Linked DNA regions of Thermococcus sibiricus MM 739. The protein of the gene in region 2 binds, or shares a complex with, the protein of the main gene of each other region. Links are inferred from orthologs where the notes say so. Each region holds a gene or a part of one and is shown on either strand. Other genes may lie near its edges.

What was found.
Region 1: TSIB_RS06530 (region 2) and TSIB_RS01875 share a complex: the UniProt entries of both Methanocaldococcus jannaschii proteins name them as parts of the 50S ribosomal subunit. The link is inferred for Thermococcus sibiricus MM 739 from one-to-one orthologs.
Region 3: TSIB_RS06530 (region 2) and rplX share a complex: the UniProt entries of both Methanocaldococcus jannaschii proteins name them as parts of the 50S ribosomal subunit. The link is inferred for Thermococcus sibiricus MM 739 from one-to-one orthologs.
Region 4: TSIB_RS06530 (region 2) and rplV share a complex: the UniProt entries of both Methanocaldococcus jannaschii proteins name them as parts of the 50S ribosomal subunit. The link is inferred for Thermococcus sibiricus MM 739 from one-to-one orthologs.
Region 5: TSIB_RS06530 (region 2) and TSIB_RS01510 share a complex: the UniProt entries of both Methanocaldococcus jannaschii proteins name them as parts of the 50S ribosomal subunit. The link is inferred for Thermococcus sibiricus MM 739 from one-to-one orthologs.

What each region holds. Positions count from the first base shown.
Region 1 is NC_012883.1:366,835-369,635, reverse strand. What follows is about bases 7-2,783. They hold TSIB_RS01875 (50S ribosomal protein L1), read right to left. Parts: upstream 1,832-2,783; coding sequence 1,181-1,831; downstream 7-1,180. Other genes in these bases: TSIB_RS01865 (transcription elongation factor Spt5), read right to left, coding at 2,417-2,783; TSIB_RS01870 (50S ribosomal protein L11), read right to left, coding at 1,912-2,403; TSIB_RS01880 (50S ribosomal protein L10), read right to left, coding at 159-1,175; rpl12p (50S ribosomal protein P1), read right to left, coding at 7-112. In the rest of the region: more of rpl12p, read right to left, coding at 1-6; more of TSIB_RS01865, read right to left, coding at 2,784-2,801. UniProt on the Methanocaldococcus jannaschii protein: Probably involved in E site tRNA release. Binds directly to 23S rRNA. Protein L1 is also a translational repressor protein, it controls the translation of its operon by binding to its mRNA.
Region 2 is NC_012883.1:1,205,990-1,208,899, reverse strand. Bases 23-2,908 are described here. They hold TSIB_RS06530 (50S ribosomal protein L37ae), read left to right. Parts: upstream 23-1,279; coding sequence 1,280-1,537; downstream 1,538-2,908. Other genes in these bases: TSIB_RS06510 (prefoldin subunit beta), read left to right, coding at 2,715-2,908; pcc1 (KEOPS complex subunit Pcc1), read left to right, coding at 2,412-2,654; TSIB_RS06520 (ribosomal biogenesis protein), read left to right, coding at 1,783-2,415; TSIB_RS06525 (DNA-directed RNA polymerase subunit P), read left to right, coding at 1,565-1,714; TSIB_RS10595 (DUF835 domain-containing protein), read left to right, coding at 673-1,032. Also shown: more of TSIB_RS06510, read left to right, coding at 2,909-2,910. UniProt on the Methanocaldococcus jannaschii protein: Binds to the 23S rRNA.
Region 3 is NC_012883.1:296,247-299,065, reverse strand. Bases 25-2,819 are described here. They hold rplX (50S ribosomal protein L24), read right to left. Parts: upstream 1,706-2,819; coding sequence 1,343-1,705; downstream 25-1,342. Other genes in these bases: yciH (stress response translation initiation inhibitor YciH), read right to left, coding at 2,743-2,819; TSIB_RS01445 (ribonuclease P protein component 1), read right to left, coding at 2,489-2,819; TSIB_RS01450 (30S ribosomal protein S17), read right to left, coding at 2,148-2,483; TSIB_RS01455 (50S ribosomal protein L14), read right to left, coding at 1,716-2,141; TSIB_RS01465 (30S ribosomal protein S4e), read right to left, coding at 594-1,340. Also shown: more of TSIB_RS01475, read right to left, coding at 1-24. UniProt on the Methanocaldococcus jannaschii protein: One of two assembly initiator proteins, it binds directly to the 5'-end of the 23S rRNA, where it nucleates assembly of the 50S subunit. Located at the polypeptide exit tunnel on the outside of the subunit.
Region 4 is NC_012883.1:293,537-296,462, reverse strand. Bases 1-2,902 are described here. They hold rplV (50S ribosomal protein L22), read right to left. Parts: upstream 1,733-2,902; coding sequence 1,268-1,732; downstream 1-1,267. Other genes in these bases: TSIB_RS01410 (50S ribosomal protein L23), read right to left, coding at 2,887-2,902; TSIB_RS01415 (50S ribosomal protein L2), read right to left, coding at 2,156-2,875; TSIB_RS01420 (30S ribosomal protein S19), read right to left, coding at 1,744-2,145; TSIB_RS01430 (30S ribosomal protein S3), read right to left, coding at 640-1,263; rpmC (50S ribosomal protein L29), read right to left, coding at 443-643. Outside these bases: more of TSIB_RS01410, read right to left, coding at 2,903-2,926. UniProt on the Methanocaldococcus jannaschii protein: This protein binds specifically to 23S rRNA. It makes multiple contacts with different domains of the 23S rRNA in the assembled 50S subunit and ribosome.
Region 5 is NC_012883.1:301,182-304,077, reverse strand. Bases 1-2,872 are described here. They hold TSIB_RS01510 (50S ribosomal protein L30), read right to left. Parts: upstream 1,733-2,872; coding sequence 1,268-1,732; downstream 1-1,267. Other genes in these bases: TSIB_RS01500 (50S ribosomal protein L18), read right to left, coding at 2,448-2,872; rpsE (30S ribosomal protein S5), read right to left, coding at 1,744-2,451; TSIB_RS01515 (uL15m family ribosomal protein), read right to left, coding at 814-1,257; secY (preprotein translocase subunit SecY), read right to left, coding at 1-780. Also shown: more of TSIB_RS01500, read right to left, coding at 2,873-2,896.

The DNA.
Region 1 (2,801 bases), 840 kb from region 2 along the record:
CTCTTGCTTCATCAACTTCCACACCAGCAGCCTGAAGGACACTCTTTATACCTTCTTCAGTTATCTCCTTACCAGCGGCGTGTAACAATAAAGCAGCATATACATACTCCATCTTTTACACCTCCAAGTTATCTTTATTTTCCATTATTAGATACACATTAACCAAATAAGGCTCCCAATCCAGCGAGAGCCTCTTCTTCCTCTTTCTCCTCTTCTTCCTCTTCTTCAACCTTCTCCTCAGCCTCTTCAGCTGGCTGAGGCTGAGCCGCTATAACTTGTGCTTGTTGGTTTAAAAGCTCTTTGGTTTTCTCATCAAGCAACTCCTCTGGTAATTCTTGAGCTATAAGCAATGCAATTCTGAAGGCTTTGCCAAGTATGTCTCCAGCACTCTCCTTAGTAATGTAGCCCGCTTCTACTGCAACATTCTTTGCGCCAAGGAATGCCTTTTGAATAATTGCCTCAATTGTTTGTTTTGTTGGATATGCTACGTTAACGGAGAGGTTGAATGCATGCATATAAGCCTGTTGAAGCATGCTGATGTATTGTTCCTCATCGATTGCAAGTACTTCTGGTGTATAAACGATTCCATGCTCGTATGCAGCAAGTAGCTTAAGTCCCACTTCAAGAGGTTCAATCCCAAGCTGGTTAAGTATATTAGCCAGCTGGGGAGTTATAATCTCGCCTGCCTTTAATACAACTGTATCTTTTTGTATTGATACCTTACCTTTCTCAATTCTTGCAGGAATTCCTAACGCTTGCATCTCACCAACAAGAGGTCCGGGGGATAATGGTGTTGGTCCTGCTGGAACTACAACATCTCTTGGGGCTGGGGCTCCTGCTTTTGCCGGGGCAGGTTTTTTGCTCTCTTCAAGGAACTTATAAAGTTTAAATGGGTTTATCTTAGTAACGAGTATGCCTGTTCCACCTTGAATGTGCTCGATAAGCTTTTCAAGATTTGAGTCGTTAAGTTCTTGTGCTGCTTTTTTGAGAGCGAGCTCAATGAGAGTATTCCTTGAAACTCTAAGAACCGCCTTATCTCTAAGGCTCTCTCTCATTTTGGATAAAGGATATGCTGGAACATCTGCTACGTCAACTAGGGCTATTACTGGATAATCTTGAAGAAGCTTGGTAAGTTCTTCTACTTCCTTTTTCTTCCACTCAGCAACATGAGCCATTCATATCACCCCTCTATTTTTACAGCTGGACCCATTGTTGTTTTGATGTATGCTGACTTGATTTGGTTTTCTCCCCTCTCAAGCTTCCCTATTATTGCGTTTAACACTGTTTCAACGTTCTCAGCGATTTTTTCATCTTCCATGGATTCTGTTCCAACCGGAGCATGCACTGCTGGAGTGTTCTTAAGCTGTATTCTAACTGTCTTTTTAAGTCTCTCAACAAAGGAGGTAAGATCCGTTATTGTTGGTGGAACTACAACAGGCATCTTATTCCTTGGACCTAAGTACCTACCTAAGTACCTACCAATCTTTGGCATCAATGGGGCAGCCGCAATGAAAAAGTCATAGTTCTTTGCTATTTTTCTCGCAGTCCTTGGATTGCTCCCCAATTCTTCTAATTCCTCACCACTAATAACACCTAACCCGAGCTTTTTAGCCGCCTCGGCAACGGCACCATCAGCGATAACCGCGATTTTTGGTTCCTTCCCACGACCATGTGGCAAAACAACCTCAAGCTTAAACCTATTCTCAGGTTTTTTAAGATCAATATCCTTGAGGTTTACTGCCACCTCTAGGGTCTGTGTGAAGTTACGCGGCTTAGCCCGGGCCTTTGCCTCCTTCACCGCTTCCACGATTTTTTGCCTATCAAAGGCCATCTTTCTGACCTCCACTTTTTTTATTTAAACCGGAAGGAAAATCAAAAATTCGTAAAAAGAGAGATTTTTAAACTTTTCCCTCACTCTTCCTTTGCAAATATTTCATCATAAACTCCCTCATCAATTTCCTTCTGCACTTCTCTTGGATCCTTGCCTTCAATAGTGACACCCATGCTTAAAGCCGTTCCGATAACCTCCTTAGCAGCTGCTTTTAAACCAGCTGCAAGCATTTGTTGCTTCTTTGCTCTAGCAATTTTGACTACTTGTTCCATTGTTAGATTACCAACAATTGCTCTTGTAGGTTCACTTGAACCCTTTTCCAATCCAAGTTCTTTCTTTATTAGTTGACTTACTGGTGGCGTTCCTACTTCCACATCAAATTGTCTTGTTACTGGGTCAACAATTATCTTAACCGGAACTTGCATTCCCGTAAAATCCTTGGTAGCTTCATTTATCCTGTCAACAACTTGTTTAACATTTAACCCTAATGGACCAATGGCTGGACCCAATGGAGGACCAGGAGTAGCCTTACCACCTTCAACTAACACCTCAACGATTTGTTTCTTTGTCATTCTCTTCACCCCTCTACTCCTCTGAGCGTTTGCTTATAAGCCTAACGTATTCTCCCCTAACAGTTACAGGGATTGGCACTATTGCTCCAATCAGTTCAACCACAATTTCGTCTTTTGACTCATCAACTCTAACTACTTTGGCCTTCTCGCCCTTGAATGGACCAGCAATTAATTCAACAATGTCTCCAGGCTCAAATCCACTAACAGCTGGCTTCTCTTCAAGGAAATGCTCTATTTCAATAAAAGATATTGGGCCAGGAAGTGTACCTTTTGCATGCCTGATGCCTCTTATAACTTCATCTACAGCAGCTTTTTCCGTTGCTTCAACAAATATATACCCCCTAACTTTTGAAGGGGATAATATAGCCATAATGGGTAAGCTGTAAGTTTTGGCCTTA
Region 2 (2,910 bases):
ACGAGTTATACCCAGTGTTTTGGGGAAAAGGTTAAGTATCAAACATCAATATAAAACTATTGGGGGTGCCGAATATTACAGACCTTGATGAATACTTTTCGTCAGTAATCGAGAGACTTAAGTGTCTCCGCCCGAAGGAAGTTCTAAGTTACGCCATCTTCAACGAGGATGAGGAGACAAAGTACTATGAGGAGCTTGCCCGGAGGGTCAAGAGAGATAGCATCAAAGTACTCTTTATTCAGATGAGTGATGAAAGTAAGGAACACCGGGACAGGTTATACCGGCTTTTCAAAAAGCTTTATACTGATGAGGAACCCGTTAAGGTCGATGCGCCGCCCGTGGAAGTATTTCCGTACTATTCGGAGTTTGAGAAAGCCAATGACTACCTCGAAGCTCTGGAGTACTGCATGAAGAGCGAGCTCTTCGCTAAGAAGGTCTACGAGATGCTCATCTCTTATGCTGAAAATGAGGATTCAAGGGGAATATTTTCCCAGCTGGCACTGATGGAACGAGATCACTATCTCAGGATAAGAAAAGCCTATGAATTTATAGGGGGTTTCATGGATAAGAAAAAGACGATAACCGAGCTTATCTCCTGGAGGTTATCTATTCGAAGATCGGTTGAAGGCGCGCTATGCTTTTCTGGACTTCCTTAGCAAAGGCAAGGGGATAGTGTTTTCTCGCAAACCGCCGGAAGAGATAAGGAGTTGGATGAAAAGAAACATCCCTGTGGTTTGGATCACCAGCAAAGCTGCAAAAAATGGGATTATAACCCTAAAACCACGCTTTATCGTTGAATCGCCTGAGACTCTCTGTGGAGATCTTTTCCAGGAAGGCTACAAGGTAGTGCTCTTGGAGTCCATTGAATCCCTTCTCGTGGAGTTCGATGAGAGGGAAATTGCAAAAGCATTAATGACCATGAAGGATATTGCAATCCAAAATGACTGTTACATTCTCTTGCAGGGAGAGAAAGAGGCTTTTACGCCGAGGATGTGGGCAATGCTAACTTCAGAAATGGAAAAGCTCGATTAGTGTCTGCATTACCACACGGTCTTTCTGTCCTCATCAAGCTCGAAGTTGCGAGAGGATTATAGTATCCGAGAAGAATCTCAACACGTATTATTTCAACCTCGGATTTAGGGAAAACGACATCATCACGTATTATTAGCAAAAGTTTATAAAGGGAGTAGCTTCACTATCTGCTGGCTTAACTCGAAGGAAAGGCTTTTAAATGACTTCCTAAAATTCATTTCAGTCATAATCATTAGAGGTGATGATCATGCCAAGAACTAAAAAAGTAGGATCCGCTGGAAGGTTTGGTCCAAGATACGGTCTCAAGATTAGAAGAAGAGTAGCTGCAGTAGAGGAGAAAATGAGACAGAAGCATACCTGCCCAGTATGTGGCAGAAAGGCTGTTAGGAGAATAAGCACAGGGATATGGCAATGCCAGAAATGTGGCGCAACTTTCGCGGGAGGAGCTTATTTACCAGCCACACCAGCCGGGAGAATTGCTAAGAGGGGCATCTCAAGTCCATGAGCCCCTTAAAAATTTTTGGTGATAACTATGGTGGAAGTATTATATAAGTGTGCAAAATGTGGGAAAGAATTCAAAATGGATTTGGCGGTGGTTAGGGAGATTCGCTGTCCCTACTGCGGAGCTAAGATAATTTACAAGCCTAGGCCTAAAGTGGGGAGAAGAGTTAAAGCCATCTAAATTCTGCTTTTTTAAAACATTCAAAAAGCTTTATAACTTATTTTTGATAAACTCACAAGTGATCAGAAATGATGCTGATAACCACTTCCCATCGACCTACAAGGAGGACAAGAAGCTTTGGACATGACTTAGAGCGTATTTTTCCAAACTCGACCTATTTGACTAGAGGTAAAAAGACTGTGCAAGACCTTCTTGTTGAAGCATACGACAGGGGATACGAAAGGCTTTTGGTTATAAACGTTTGGAAAGGTAATCCTCTTAAAATGACTTTTATTAAGGTTTCTCCAGAAGATTGGGCCTATATGGGCTATCTCTACCTTCACGGTATTAAACTTCAGCGAGAAATGGGGTTTAGAAATATTAGGCCGATTAGGGAGGAAATGACATTCATAATTACAACGGCTGAAAATGTGGGACTTGATCATGTTACATTTGGACAGGTCTTTGCCGAGCTCACAAATGGAAAGTTTGTTCCGAGAGATGGAAGAACTCTTCAATATATAGCCGATAAATATAATACAGACGTTCTTGGGGTTGTAGAGCCGCATCCTAGGGGTATGGCGGTAAACTTCTATCGCTTTGATGTTTCAAAAGAGAATCCAGTAGGCCCCTTGATAAGTGTTAAAATATGGATAATGGAAGATGGCCGGAGATGGGATTACAAGGAAAAGCTCGGGATCAAGAGGAGCGAGGAAGTATGAGCCGGATAAAAGGTTCAATTGAACTAGAATTCCCAAACGAAGAAATTGCAAAGATTGTTTATGAAAGCGTTCTTTTTGAGCACAAAAGTGTTCCATATAGGAGAAGCAGGTTGGATTTTTCTTTGAAGGGTTCCAAAATAATAATGAGATTCACTGCAGAGGATAACTCCGCTTTAAGGGGCACTATCAATTCTTACCTTCGATGGATTAAAGTTGCCCTCGATGTTGCTGAGCTTTAGTTAACTATTTAAATGTTCTCTGAGAGTATAGCTCGGAATCACGATTATGGAGGTGTTGCTATGCAGAACATTCCACCACAAGTCCAAGCATTGTTAGGCCAGTTGGAGAGTTACCAACAGCAGATCCAACTTGTTATTCAACAAAAGCAAAGAGTTCAGGTAGAGCTTAACGATGCCAAAAAAGCCCTTGAAGAGATTGAAAAGACAGAAGAAGGAACCCCAATCTACAAAACAGTAGGTACATTAATTGTAAAGT
Region 3 (2,819 bases), 910 kb from region 2 along the record:
TTTCTCTTATTGTAATCAGCCTTTGCCATTCTCATCCCTCCACAATTTGAACTCCAAATTCTTCTTGCATGAAAATTATTCCCTCTTCCTTAGTGAGCTTGTGTTTTGTTGGAATATGGTGTCTTCTTCTCTTTCTTATGGCAATTCTGTGACCTGGTCTTTCTAATGTTACACATACATCCATGCCGAATATACCAATCTCTGGATCATACTCGACTCCTGGTATGTTTATGTGCTCATCGATTCCAAAACAGACGTTTCCATGCTCATCAAAGCTCGAAATCTTAATTCTGTTGTCAACAGCAGCCAATAATCTCTTCAATAAGTCAGAAGCTTTTTTTCCTCTAAGGGTCACCTTAAGGGCTATTGGTTCTCCTCTCCTAATCCCAAAGTCCCTGTTAGTTTTTTTTGCCTTTCTTCTTATTGGTTTCTGCCCTACAAATGTCTCCAGCATTTTCTCTGCCTTTGTTAATCTCTCCCCACTCTCACCAACACCAATGTTTATAGTGACTTTTTCAATTCTCGGCTTTCTCATAGGATGAGCTTCCCAATCAGCTAGGATTGCCTCTCTGTTAGCTACCATTTTTTTCACCTCACGGTAATGAAATCCTTGGCTCTTCTTTACCCAAAACAAACGCATAATCCTTAAGTGTATCAAAGAGCTCTCCATCTCTGTCTTCAATTGTAACCACGTCTGGCCATCCACCTGGGAAGTGTCTCACTTCAACTATCTTCCCTACTCTTGCAACGTTTTTACCTTGGACAACAAACACAAACGCACCCACTTCAAATGGTACTACTTCCACTATTTCTCTCTCTGGAACCTTTACTAGAACAGTGTCTGCAGTTCTAAATGAATCCTTGGTTTCATCTGTAAGTGAACTGAGCTTAACCAAGTGGTTTGTACCATCATGGAAATTAAGTTGTAAGTTACCGCCTTTTACCATCCTTTTATTGCTTATTCTAAGAGGCTTTAATTTGGCTTCTTCTTCAGTTATTGGGTGGAGGATCAATTTTCCAATTCTGTTTGGAAGAACCCTGTAGTGCTCTCCAGTCTCAGGAATGGACACAACGTCCATTATACCTACTGGGAACTTATAGTCCTTCCTAACTCTCCCGTCCACAAGTACCTTTTCCTCATTCAGGACTTTCCTAACCTCTCTTCCTGTCTTTGCATAACCCAAGTAGTCCCTAATTATGTAAATGAGGGGTATCGAAGTCCTCATGTCATGTGGACCCGGAGATGGCCTAACTGCCCACTTAAAGACTTTTCTCTCAATATACCATTGGGTTGGAGCAGCAAGTCTCTTAAGGTGTCTCTTAGCACCTTTCCTCGCCATGTTCAAGCCCTCCTCTCAATTATTTTCTTTCTTCTCTCATCTTCAAGATTTAGATCAACAATCATAACGTTCGATGGATGGATAGGGTAGAACACTTCGGTTCCACTTACCTTCTTCATTGTTGCTCCCTCAACATGAACTCTGTATCTCTTAAGATCTACTTCCACCACTTTTCCTTCATGACCTTTGAAGTCTCCTCTGAGTACCTTTACCTTATCACCGCTCCTTATTGGTAAACTCCTAATCCCATATTTTTGTCTTAGTTCTACCGATAGGGGGGCACTAACTATTTTGTGCCTTAAATGAAGAGGAGCATTGTACAAAAACTTCCTCTGCTTCCTAGGTTGTTTACTCTTCAATTTCATCTATCTCACCTCACAATATTATGCTCGCAATACTTCCAACTCTAACCCACTTTTCAGCTGCCTCCCTTGCCACAGGCCCTCTAATTTCAGTTCCTCTTGGAACACCTTCAGGAGTTGTTATGATTGCCGCATTATCTTCAAACTTGACCCTCATTCCATCAAGCCTCTTGTATTCCTTTCTTTGCCTAACTATAACTGCTCTAACAACTTGGTGTCTTATATCTGGCCTTCCTTTCTTGACTGTTGCGATTACCATATCTCCAACACCCGCTGAGGCTAGTCTTCTTCTAACGCCTTTGTAACCAACTACCCCAATAACTTGAATGACCTTTGCTCCAGAGTTATCTGCTACATTAAGGTAAGCTCCGATAGGAAGAGCTCGTGTTGGTCTCACAGGGGATACGCCTCTTGTAGCACCAGCACCCTTCTTTGCCATGTCTCATCACCCCTCCTCTGCTTTTTGTGTAACTGCTATTACTACAAAGCTCTTTGTTTTGCTAAGGGGCCTAGTCTCAGCTACGATCACTTTATCCCCAGCCTTTGCATTGACACAGGGTGGATTATGAGCATGAACCCTGCTTCTCCTGAGTTCATAACGTTCGTACTTTCTTAGATAGTGATAGTACTGTCTCTCAACAGTGATAGTGTGTCTTGGTTTATCACTAACAACTATTCCTTCGAATACTCTACCGTGCACTTTTGTATGGCCATGCCATGGACACTTCGGATCATCACACTTTTCCGCAGGAGGCTGTATTTTCAATCCAATGTCTCTCATGCTTTTCACCTCTTTTTTAACCTCATCTCAGGCCTTCCAACCAGTTCTTCTCCCTTTATTCGAATTTTTTTATCGCCAACTTCAAATTCAAACTCCGCAACGATTTTTGGGATTGCCCACACTTTAGTTCCAAGGATTGTGAGAGTGTTTTTAGTTTCGTCAATTACATATCCCTCAATCCCTATCAACCCTGGATGAGAGCTCTTGACCACTTTAACTTTCAATCCTATGAGTTCATGCATGAGCAATGTCTTTTTTGTCATTCTACCTCTATCAAGTCCTCTGAAAATCCAAAGTTTGTCAATAAGCGCTTCACCTTTTCTCTGTGGTCTCCTT
Region 4 (2,926 bases), 910 kb from region 2 along the record:
ACTTTAGTTCCAAGGATTGTGAGAGTGTTTTTAGTTTCGTCAATTACATATCCCTCAATCCCTATCAACCCTGGATGAGAGCTCTTGACCACTTTAACTTTCAATCCTATGAGTTCATGCATGAGCAATGTCTTTTTTGTCATTCTACCTCTATCAAGTCCTCTGAAAATCCAAAGTTTGTCAATAAGCGCTTCACCTTTTCTCTGTGGTCTCCTTGAAGCTCTATTCTTCCATTTTTGGCTGTTCCTCCACATGCCAATTTCGCCTTGAGTTTTTTTGCTATCTCATCAAGATTAAACTCTTTCTCATCAATACCCTCTATTATCGTTTTGAGCTTTCCATAGCGTGCTTTTTCAATATAAACCCTTATTCTCTGCTGTTCTTTCAATACTTCTTTAAATAACATCTCATCCAAGGGGTTCACAATCCTAGGCACTAACCATCACCTTTTACTCCTCAACTTTTCCTTTTTTATTGTCAACAGACGGGCGATATCCCTCCTGAGATCCCTAATAACCATTGGGTTTTCCAAGGAGGTGCCCATAGTGAGCATTCCTCTCTCCTTAGCAAGCTCAAGTCTAAGTTCTATAATTTTCTTCTCAATTTCTTCCAAGTTCATCTCTCTAATCTCACTTGGCTTCATTGTTCGCTCACCTCTTCTTCAATTGGCTTCTCAACAATTTCAATCTCATCTGGAAGTCTTGCATCAGGTGGCATTATTGAAACTTTTACTCCAAGAACTCCAAGTTTAAGTAAAGCTTGAGCATATCCTCTTGAAACTAAGGTTTCTGCAGGGTTTCCAACTTTTGCTATGTATCCCTGGTAGAACCTAACACTCTTAGCTCTTTCTCCTGTTAGTTTACCACTGATCCTGATTTCTACTCCTCTAGCACCATTACTCATAATGGCCCTTATTGCTGCATATGCAGCCCTTCTAAAGTGAACTCCTCTTTCTAGTGCTTGGGCAAGTCTGGTTGCTTGGACTTTGGCGTTAAAGTAGGAGTTTTTGATTTCTTCCACTTCTATTTGTGGGTTCTCTAGATTAAAACGCCTTTCAAGAATCCTTGTTAATTCTCTAATCTTTCTACCTCCTCTTCCAATAACAAATCCGGGCCTTTCGACAAAGATAACAACCTTGGTTCCGAGAGGAGTCTTTTTGATATCTAGTCCACCATAACCTGCTCTTCTTAATTCCTTTTCAAGATATTCATCGATGAGCATTTCCTTAATGCCTTCCTTTATGAAGTATCTCTCGATCGCCATGGATTCACCTCCTAATCTCCTCAACAATTATCTCAATGTGTGTTGTCTGTTCGTTGAACTGAGTGGCTCTTCCGAATGCCCTTGGAATGTAACCTCTCAATACTGGGCCCCTGTGAGCTGCTACATGGATTATTCTTAATCTATCTGGATCTAAGCCCTTCTGTTCTGCATTATTCCTTACATTTAAGAGCAACTTTCTGACTTCCTTAGCAACTTTTACTGGGTATCTTCCAGGGCCAAAGCCGTCGCCTCTCTTGTGTCCCTGTGAGTCGTTGAACCTCCTTAGGTGAATAGGTCTTTTCTTAGCAATCACATCATCAAGTAGTTTTATAGCATCATTAACCATCATGCCTTTGATTTCTCTGCAAACTTCTATTGAAAGCTTTGGTGAGATCCTCAAATCTCTCCTACTTGCTTTTGCCATTCTCTCAGGGTCAAAATTTTGGAAAGAGTAGGAAAACTTTGCCATTATTTACCACCTCACTTGATTGCCACGAACATTGATGATCTTGTAGCACCAACACCCGGTGATCCGTGTTGAACTCTCTTTCTTGTTAAAGCAAATTCTCCAATATAGTGACCAATCATTTCCTCTCTAATTTGTACTGGGACAAATTCTTTACCATTGTGGACATAGATCATCATCCCAACCATTTCAGGGAGTATAACCATGTCTCTACTGTGAGTTCTTATGGGCTTTTTGTATTTACCTTTCTTTGCAAGCCTTATTTTCCTAAGGAGTTTCTTTTGTTCTGGTGTTAGACCACGCTTAAGGCTTCTCCTTTGTCTTGAGGGAAGTAACTTGCTTAGGTCTTCAAGCGACATATTTATAAGTTCTTCAAATGTGTAACCGCGATATTTAAACTCCTTTTTTCTTGCCATCTAAACCACCTCACTTCTTTCTTCCAGTTCTTCTCGCTCCTATGTGACCAACTTTTCTTCCAGGTGGAGCTCTCTTTGATATTGTACTTGGTTTACCAATATGATGCTCCTTACCACCATGCGGGTGGTTAACAGCATTCATTTTGACACCTCTTGGCTTAGGCCAGAATCTGTTTCTTGCTTTCATGATGTAGTATGCCTTACCCGCTTTGACTATTGGCTTTTCAAGCCTTCCTCCACCAGCAACTACCCCTATTGTTGCTCTGCAGCCAGGGTGAAAACCTTTGAGTTCACCACTTGGAAGTTGAACAATAACCCTATTTTTCTCTCTTGAAACTACTAAAGCATAACTTCCTCCAGACCTCACGAATTTTCCGCCATCCCCGGGTGAAGCTTCAAGGTTGTAAACGTACGTTCCCTCTGGGATTTTCTCGAGTGGAAGTGTGTTCCCAATTGCAATTGGAGCTTCTGGACCAATATAAACTTCTTGATCAACTAAAAGTCCTTCTGAAGCAAGGATAAGTTTTTCTAAACCATTTTCAAACTTAACTCTAGCAACAGGGGCTGTTCTTCCGGGATCATGCAAAATCTCAACAACTTTCCCAGCAAGAGTCTTATCTTGAGTAAAGTTTAGTGGAACATATTTAACAGCACCTCTATACCTATGAGATGGAGCTCTAAATGTTGTTGTTCCCTTTCCTCTCCTTTGTTGAATTAAACTCTTACCCATTCTCACTCACCTCAGAATAATCCTATTCTAGCAGCAACCTCACTTGCGCTG
Region 5 (2,896 bases), 900 kb from region 2 along the record:
GGGAATCTCAACCCGCATACTTTCTAAATACACCACTATAAGGAATATTACTATAGTGGCTAGAACACTAACCATATCTGGCATTCCTCTTCTATAAAGGGCCCCCAAAAGATCGCCTTGGATTATATGTTGGATAAAAGCAGGTATAGCACCGATTATTGCAGGCTCTCCTGTTAACGGATCAAGGGCCGCACTAGTCGTAAGGGGATTAAGAGAGAGAGTCAGGATTGTTTGGGAGACTCCAGCAGCAATGAATAAACTTATACCACTCCCAATTCCCCATTTGCTTACAAGTTCATCCATGATCATGATCATTATTCCACCAAAAGCTAATTGGAGTACTAAAAGCAGTTTAATTGCAATTGCTGGATTTCCAAAAGCTCCTGCAAATACATATACTCCTGCTTCAAAGAAACACATGAAAACTGCAAAAACTTTCTGAAGTGCTTGATAAAATCTTCTATCCTCTGGATTTGACAAGTCCAATCTTATTATTTCCGAACCGACTAACAGTTGCATGATAATCCCAGCAGTTACTATGGGTCCAATACCTAATGTCAAGAGACTGCCGTTTCTACCTGCAAGAACCACTCTCAAAGTTTGAAAGTAATCTTGGACCTCTGCTGGTATACCGAAAAGAGGAATCTCAGCCATGACAAAATATAATAATAATGCAACTCCAGTCCATGCAAATTTCTCTTTTAATGCTACATGTCTCTTTGGTCGATCAATTTCTGGAAATGCATGCTCCACTTTATAGATTAAATCCCTTGCTCCCATAGATTACACCTCAAAAATATTAATAATTAAAAATCAAGCAAGGAGGGCCTCTCCCCCAGCTTGAACAATTTTTTCTTCAGCTTTAGGAGAGAATGCCCTCGCTTTAATAACGAGAGGCTTAGTTATTTTTCCACTTCCAAGGACTTTATCTGCAAATTGAGTGGTGTCAACGACTATTTTTCCTTCTTCCTCGTAGGCAATGCCGAGTTGCATAAATTCATCTAAGTGCTCATCTATAAATCTGAGGTTAACTGCCATTACCTCATTTTGGGCCTCAACTGGTCTCTTAAATCCTCTCTTACCCAAGTGCTCTGGCATGTATTTGATGACCCAAGTCCACTTTGTCTTCTTCCTCTTTCCTGTTCCCGCCATTCCTTTACCGCCTTTGTGCCCACTGCCACGGTGTTTCTTCTTACAACCCCATCCATGAGTGTGGGAACCACGAAGTTTTCTCACTTTTCTTTTTCTCCTAATCATCTCGCACACCTCATAACATTCTCTCTATAAGCTCATTTATTGCTTCCCCTCTATAGCCTAAAGATCCGCCTTCTTTGAAACTCCTCTTCTTGTTTCTAAAGCCGCCCCTTGGTGGGTGCATTCTGAAAACTGGCTTGAGGCCCGGTAAGTCACTAAGTGTCATTTCCCCTGCAATCACTTTTTCTGCAAATTCTTTGATAGTCATTCCAAGTTTCTCCTGCACGTATTCTTCAGTCACACGTCTATTTCCTGAGAGTCTCCCTCTTCTCTCAATGAGTTTTGCTAGAGTTTCAGCGTTTATTTCACCCCAAGTTATGTAGTCTTTGACTCTCTGGATCATTCCATTATATGAAGGACTTTCATCAATTATCACAAGATGATTTACTTTATGGAGCCTAAGCATGGCCAAAGTATCCTTCACAGGTCTCTTTACGTTCACTCTACCTCTTACCCTAATCAATGCAAATTTTGACATCTTAGTTCACCTCACAGCTCAAAGTTCTGTGGCATCTCCTTACCCACAACTATACCATACCGTTCAGCCATTTCAGGCTTTACAGCGACACTGTTAGTGTTGTAGAGAGCCTCAAAAACTGCTTTTGCAAAGTTAACCGTAGTTCTTGTCTCCCCAAGGGTTTGAGACCAAGCATCTTTGACCCCTGCTAGAGTAAGTATCTTTTTACCAACGTCACCAATCACAAGTCCGAGTCCTCTTGGTCCTGGCATGAGTTTGACCTTCACACTACTGCTTTTACCTTCAACAGCAAACGGGATTGAATGAGGCCTTCTACATCTGCATTCCCATGAACCACATCCTCTTTTGATCTCAATTATGTTCATCTTAGCGTAATTTATTGCTTTCCTTATTGCTATTCCAACTTCCTTTCCGTGGCCAATGCCAAGTCCTACATATCCGTCTCTGTTACCAACGACTGCCAATACCCTAAATCTGACTCTTCTACCGCTATCTGTCATTCTCACTGTTAGGGCAATATCAATTACTTCTTGGTTCTCTCTTGAGTTAACCTCTGGAAGGAGCACATCAACTATTTCTGGCTCCTTTATTTGGTATCCTTTTCTGAAAATCTCATGAATGTCAGTGATCTGTCCTTCTTTAACTAGCATACCAAGTTTTGTTTTAGGTTGCCATTCCTCTAAAACTCTTTGAGCGTATTCCTTCCATTCTTGACTCATGCTCTCACCTTCTCAAATTTCTCAATGATTCTCGCTTTAACTTCTTCAAAGTGTTCAGGAAGCTTTTCAGGTTCAAGTCCCTTAACAAGATATCCCCCAAACTGCTTTTTGTAGTTCTCGTCATCTTCTTTGAGCATTTTTGCATACTCGGCTATGTGTTTCCCATTTATCCTCTCTTCTCCAGGGTAAATTTCTTCACTATGAGGAACATTAAGACCAGCGTCAACTGCTCCTTTAAGCACTGCAAATATGCTTGAACCCTTTGTTGGCGGATGAAGCCCTATATCAAGTATAGCCTCCTCTATACCCTTTTCAAGAGCTTTGTACCCAATTAGTAGTCCAAGGAGATAAGCACTTGGAGTGTTTCCACCATGTCCCTTCCACCCAAAGTCTCTCATAAGCTCTCTTGTATGAGCTGAGACAACTGTTTTATCTCCTTCTGGAG